One region of the Flavobacterium sp. 140616W15 genome, then DNA from elsewhere that is predicted to be linked to it. Evidence: riboswitches for the same ligand, from Rfam matches in the RefSeq annotation. Region 1 holds a riboswitch; each other region holds the start of a gene.
What was found. A riboswitch is a leader RNA that binds a small molecule or an ion and turns the genes downstream of it on or off. The one in region 1 is predicted to bind cobalamin.
Positions count from the first base shown of each region.

Region 2: it holds a riboswitch for cobalamin, as region 1 does, so the genes downstream of both, EAG11_RS05945 (cell surface protein) here and EAG11_RS13110 (TonB-dependent siderophore receptor) in region 1, are expected to answer to the same signal.
Region 3: it holds a riboswitch for cobalamin, as region 1 does, so the genes downstream of both, EAG11_RS06990 (TonB-dependent receptor) here and EAG11_RS13110 (TonB-dependent siderophore receptor) in region 1, are expected to answer to the same signal.

Region 1 is NZ_CP033068.1:3,041,072-3,043,407, reverse strand. It holds gene EAG11_RS13110 (TonB-dependent siderophore receptor) at 1-911, opposite strand, end outside; cobalamin riboswitch at 939-1,172, opposite strand; gene cobC (alpha-ribazole phosphatase) at 1,250-1,786, opposite strand; gene EAG11_RS13100 (adenosylcobinamide-GDP ribazoletransferase) at 1,771-2,336, opposite strand, start outside.
Region 2 is NZ_CP033068.1:1,370,166-1,372,501, reverse strand. It holds gene EAG11_RS05950 (type IX secretion system membrane protein PorP/SprF) at 1-832, shown strand, start outside; cobalamin riboswitch at 1,110-1,295, shown strand; gene EAG11_RS05945 (cell surface protein) at 1,427-2,336, shown strand, end outside.
Region 3 is NZ_CP033068.1:1,634,836-1,637,171, reverse strand. It holds gene EAG11_RS06995 (DUF1810 domain-containing protein) at 1-138, opposite strand, end outside; cobalamin riboswitch at 592-801, shown strand; gene EAG11_RS06990 (TonB-dependent receptor) at 918-2,336, shown strand, end outside.

The sequences.
Region 1 (2,336 bases):
TTTCCATAAGTATAAAAATCGGAGGTAATACTTGGGAAATATTTATAAGATTCTCCAATATGTGCCATCCTTAATTTAGAAGTAAACCGATTAAATGTATTCTCCCATTCTAAAAGATTACGAGTGTTAAAGTCATTATATTTTGTTTTGGTAGCGTTTGGAGAAGTCAAAGAAAAATGACGCTCTGCATCATAAAACTGACTATATAATTTCAAGGAGTTTTTAGAGTCTATTTTATAACCAAATGTTGTATTCATACTCGTGTTATAGTATGCACCATTAATGTTTTTTTGATCAGTAGTTCCAGGGTATTTAAAATCATTATCAGAACTATTTCTGGAAATATTAACTTGAATGCTGTATTTGTCGGACGAAACGTTAGCACGATAATTTGTGCTATAAGTATCATAACTGCCTCCACTGAGAAACAAATGGTTAGAAAAATCCTTTTTAAAACGTATGTCATTATTTAAGTGAATACTTCCGCCTATTGCGCCACTTCCATATAATACACTTCCTCCTCCGGCTTTTACAGCAATAGAGTTGAAATCTCTAGTTCCAATTGTATTAAAATCTGCTTGACCTAAAAATTGAGAATTGATGTTTATTCCGTTCCAAATAACTGCAGTTTGGGCGCCTGTCGTTCCTCTAAAAGAAGGTGCAGAAGTCATTCCTAGTCCATTTTCCTTAAAGTAAATAACAGTGTTATAATTTAAAAGAGATGTTAAGGATGCTTGGTTTTTATTAATAATAGAATCATTAAGTAATTGAACCGATTGTGAGTCTGAGTATTTCTTGAGGTTAGTATCTGAAACTATAACTTCTTTTAATTTTGTTATAGAATCATTTTGTGCCAAAATAAATTGGCAAGCTAAGAGTGAAAGACAGATGTATAACTTTTGTAATGTCATAATTTCTAAACTCTTTTTCCCGAGAGTTCGATATTTGTTAACAAAGGCAGGTCTCCTGGCTTACGTCTTGTTGTTTTCCTTCCCGTTTTAAAACAGTGGTTTTGTAGTTAACAACAAGCATTCCTTTCGGAACTAAGTTTACAGTTGCGGGTACAGCTCAAGATTTACGAATGTTGATTTTGATAATTTCAAACTTCAATTACTTGATTCCCTTTTAATGTGTCTAATAAATATGGCACAACCTTAATGTGGCTACAAATATAAAGTTAAAAATGCTTAAAAATCAATTTTGTTTAGACTTTAACCCAGAATGTAAATCGAAGGTTTCGTTTATAGTTTTATATTGTAATTTTTATAACCTGTCCAAAATCGACTTTGTTTTGAAAAGCATCTTTTAAAGGAAGTGAATTCAAAAGACATAAAATGCTTCGAATAACTCCAGCATGTGTAATTATAATTGCCTTTGATGGTTTTTTGATAAGTATTTCGTTTTCTATAAAATGAGTTACCCTTTGATGTAAATCAATAAAAGATTCTCCGTTTGGAACTCGAATATTTACGAAATCTTCCATCCACGGATTTAAATCTTCTTGAGCAATTTCATTCCAATTTTTCATTTCCCAATCGCCAAAATTCATTTCCATCAAGCGTTTGTCTTCTTGGTAGTTTGAAATTTTGGTTTCTTTTTGGATATGTTTAGCAAGTAATGCACAACGTTTCAATGGACTAGAATATAAGATTGCATCACCAGGCAATTGCTTTGCGATGTTATCAAAAATCAAATCGTAAGGTTCAGCAATATCTACATCGGTTTGACCGTAACAAATTCCTTTTTCGCAAACAGTTTCGGTATGGCGAACTAAATAAATTTCCATATTGCTATAACACTTAAGTAAAAAATAACTTCGCAAACTTGTTGTGTGGCACCTAGGCAATCTCCTGTATAACCATCAATCCATTTTTGGAAATAACGAGCTAAGAAATAACGAGCAAGAAAGACTGGGAGTATGACCAACAGTATTTGGTACTGAAAATAAGAAAGAACTAAAAGAGGTAATAAACCAAAAAAGAAAGAGCCTACAACTTCTTTCCAGCTAAAACTTTTAGCGATTGGTTTACTTTTGCTTGAAGCATCTTCACGAGAATATTCATGAGTAAATACAATGCTTATAGCCACCAAACGACTAATAGAATGTCCTGCAATAAATAATAATAAAATTGTGAATGTTGATTTCTGGTTTGTAATTATTTCTGTTGTTACTAGTTCTGAAAGTAATTGAAATTTCAATAAAAATAATAATACAACGCCAATAGCTCCATACGCTCCAATGGCACTATCTTTCATGATAAGTAAGATTTTTTCTTTGGTCCAACCGCCACCAAAACCGTCACAAACATCCGCAAAACCATCCTCATGAAATGCTC
Region 2 (2,336 bases), 1.7 Mb from region 1:
ATATGTAATTGCCGGAGCCTATGCCGGAATTGGAGATTTTTATAAAATACGCTTCACTGGAGAAACACAGTGGTTAGGTGTAAAAGATGCTCCACAAACGCAGTCCCTGTCTTTTGATGTCAGGATAGGAGATCGCTCAGGACTTGGAGCTGTATTCTTTAATGATAAAAACAGAAACACTTCTCAAAAAGGAGGTCAAATAACTTATGCTCATCATATTACTTTATCGGAATATAATAATCAGTTTCTTTCATTCGGACTCTCTTATAAATTTACTAATTTCAATATTGATGCATCTGATATTATCACATCAGATCCAAGTGTTCAATCTTATAATGTGAATAATTCAAACTTTGATTTAAGCTTTTTGTATCGTTTAGAAAATTTTTTTATCAGTTTTAATGCTGCAAATATTTTAGATAAGTCAATAAAGCCAACGATTTTAAAAGAGCCTACAAATATTAGAAATTACTATTTATATACTGGTTTTCTTTTGAAAAATAAATTTACTTCTATAGAATACGAACCTTCTATTTTGTATCAATTGTACGAAAGTGATGGACGTTCCAGTCTTGATCTTAATCTTAAAATTCGAAAAATGACTGGCAATAATTATATTTGGGCAGGTATAAGCGCAAGACTATTAGCCGATCAGTCGTTTAAACCTAACTCTATTGCGCCCCTAGTGGGATTTAGACAAAATAGATTTTATGCCGCTTACTCATTTAATATTAGCCTGAATCAACTTCAAAATCATAATTCGGGTACCCATATGATAACTGTTGGATTTGATTTTAGTAACAGGGTAAGCAATTGTAAATGTGTAAATTAAACAAAAACAATAGCATAAAAAAGATATTAGTCCTTTTCAGCATTCTATTTGTATACACTCAATCAAATAATAGTCACAGGTCTATTTTTATGATTACACAAACACAAATCTCTTTTGTTTTATTTTTTGATATCTAAATTCATAAAAAAATAAATTATTCCAATTTAAAAAACGCTTTACTGAAATAATCCCAATCTAACTATATCTAATGCGTTCAAAAGCCATGAGAATACTAGTTTGGTAATTTTGCTTAAAATTGTTTCTATTTATATTTTCTATACATTTGCCGCAATCTGGTGCGCCATAAAAAGCACTTAATAGGGAATTCGGTGAGAATCCGAAACAGACCCGCTGCTGTATGCTCCACATAGAAGTTTTTGAAAAATATATCCACTGTTATTTAATGGGAAGGATTTCAAAAATGGAGTAAGTCAGAAGACCTGCCAGATAATATAATGTTTGACGCTTTCGTGGAATAAAGCTAAGGACAATGCTGGTTTTGTGTGCTTAAATGCGGGCAGTACCATCATTCCTCTGTATTTCCATAAGCGTTGTAATTATTTGCTTTTTTATTCAAATAAATCACAATTAAATATGGAAAAAAATCCTTCTAAAATTTTAAAATTGACTTTTCTATCGATTCTATTGCTAGGTTTTATAGCATGTGATTCTGATAAAGATGAAAATCAGGAAATTATAAATCCTACTGAAGTACTCACAGGATCATACACTGTGAACCGCTTTAATGTTCTTAACATTGTTCCGAATCTGCCTAGCCATTCAAAACTTACATGGAGTATTAATGATTCTATAATTTCTCAGAGTTCGCAGTTGGATTTCATTAGCCCTTATTTAAAGAACTATCCTTTGACTTTGAAAGTAGAAACCAATGGAGTTGTAAATACATATACTTCTGCAATCAATGTAACAAAAGAACCTGTGAATTATAGCAAATACATCTCAAATGTATTCGATTTCCGTCCTGCAGTTGGTCAGTTTACTAACGAGATTCCAGAATATTCACCCGGAAATACAGAAGCAAACCTGATTAATACAGCCAAAAAAGCCCTTGTTGGATCAAAAGCAAGCATGATTTCACTAGGTGGATTTGGAGGTTACGTCGTATTTGGTTTTGATCATACAATTCCGAATATGGATGGAAGAGATTTTAAAATTTTAGGGAATGCCTTTTGGGGAAGTGAAGCCAATGAAGCGCGCTCAGGATCTTGCGAACCTGGGATTATTCTAGTAGCTTATGATAAAAATAAAAATGGAAAACCTGATGCAGATGAATGGTATGAGATTGCAGGAAGTGAATATTTTAAAAATACTACAGTAAATAATTATACCATTACTTATTTTAAACCTGATGCTAACAAACCACCAGTTGCTGGAGATGAATTTTGGCAAACTAACATAGAATATATTAAATGGCAAGATAATCTTGGGAATTCTGGTTATAAAACACAAAGTGCATTTCATGCTCAAAGTTATTATCCACTAT
Region 3 (2,336 bases), 1.4 Mb from region 1:
CTCAGAAATCTCGATAAGATGTTTTCCTAGGATGGGATGCGCGACAAATTCAGCCGCTTCATTTAAATCTAGAATAGCATAGTATTTAGAAGTATCGCTAGTACCTAATCCTGCAATTTGAGGGAAGATAAACCACATCCAGTGGGTTTCTTTTTGCCCTTTTTTATTTCAGAAAGAGCAGTAAGATACAGATGGTTTTGTGCTTCTAAAAAGCGGATTAAATCTTTGTTTGTGTTTGGCATTATAATGTCTTGTTGGGTAAAAAAAGAGTGCAAAAATACTTAAAAATATAGGTAATTCCAAATCAAAGATACAGGTAATGTGTGTTTTATGACAAAGTAGTGTAATATCTTACTTTAATTACAGTATAAAATAACTTCAATTCTTAGTAACAATTTAACAGCAAAATAGGAGGGATTATAGCCTTATATTATCCCTTTATAATGCCATATATGCATTCACTATTTGAATTAAGAAACACAAGAAGCTTATTGTTTTAGCTAATTATAGATATGACATTATTTTTGATGATTTTATTGCAAAAATTATAATTTTATTAAATAACAATTATTTTTTATGAAGTATAGTTATATCTTTGCTTAAAATTTTGGTCTATTTTTTCTTATAATTTAAGTTAAAATAGTTAAAAGGGAATCAGGTGTAAATCCTGAACAGGCCCGCTACTGTAAGTTCTATATAAGTCTTTAAACGTTACTAATGTCACTGTTTGCTCAAGCAAATGGGAAGGCAGTTTTAAGGATAGAATAAGTCAGGAGACCTGCCAAAATCACATAGTTTAAAACTTTCGAGGAACAAAGTTGAAGAACAAGAAATTCACCCTATTATTCTATAATGGGCTTTTTTTCTTATGCTTCTGCATTATTATACCCCGATAAGTTTTTATAATTTATTTAGTGATGTATAATAAAAACAAAGTCCCTTTATTCGTTTTAACGTTATTTACTCCATTTTTGCTTTACTCTCAAGCATCTAATGATAGTATTCGTAAATTAAAAGAAGTAATTCTAAAAACTAAGCCTTATCAAGAAGTAATTCCTGTGCAAAGTCTTTCTGGAAAATTACTAGAAAACTTAGCTAGTCATAATGTTGCAGATGCACTACGCTATTTTGCAGGAACTCAAATTAAAGATTATGGAGGACTTGGAGGACTTAAAACTGTAGATGTCCGTAATATGGGAACACACCACGTAGGTGTTTTTTATGACGGCATACAACTAGGAAATGCACAAAACGGAGTCACTGATTTGGGTAAATACTCCTTAGATGACATGGAATCTCTTACCATGTACAACGGTCAAAAAAGCGAAATTTTTCAGTCAGCAAAAGACTTTGCAGCGGCTTCTACTATTTATTTAAGAACCAAACGGCCTGTTTTTGAAAATGGAAAAAAAACAAATCTATTGGTTCGATTTAAAACCATGTCTATAAATTATTTCAACCCGTCTTTTAGATGGGAACAAAAATTAAGTGACAAAGTAAGTATGAGCGTGAGTTCTGAATATATAAAATCTAATGGTGAATACAAATTTAGATACAAAAGAAACAATCAGGACGGTTCCGTAGCCTACGATACCACAGCCACAAGACATAATAGTGATATAGAAGCACTACGATTTGAATCAGGTCTTTACGGAAAAATGAAGAATGGATCTTGGGACGCTAAAGTATATTATTACGATTCGGATAGGGGAGCACCAGGAGCAATTGTCGAAAATAAGTTTTCTGATGGTTTTAGACAATATGATAAAAATTTCTTCGCACAAACCTCACTAATTAAAGATTTTTCGAAAAAATACAAATTTCAGGCTAAGGCAAAATATGCTTATGATTATACGCATTATGTTGCCAGAGATACTACGAATATATTAGGCGAAACAGTAACCGAAGGAGCACAATCGGACGATAGTTATTATCAGCAGGAAATATACTTCTCAGCTGTAAATATGTACAACATATTACCCACATGGGATGTTTCGTTATCTACCGATTTTCAATACAATAAACTTAATGCTACGAGAAAAGGCATACAGACTCAATTTTCTTTTCCGCAACGTTATACAGCATTATTTTCTTTGGCTAGTTCCTTTAGGCTAGGGCAGTTTAAAGCATTAGGTAGTGTTGTTGGTACTTATGTTCAGGAGGAAGTGCGATATAACGCTAAAGCTCCTGATAAAAAAGAGTTTACTCCTGCCTTATTTATAGGATATACCCCATTTAAAGACTACGATTTTAATTTAAGAGCATTTGCAAAACGCATTTTTAGAATGCCCACTTTTAATGATTTATACTATACTATGGTTGGGTCAAGTACTTTA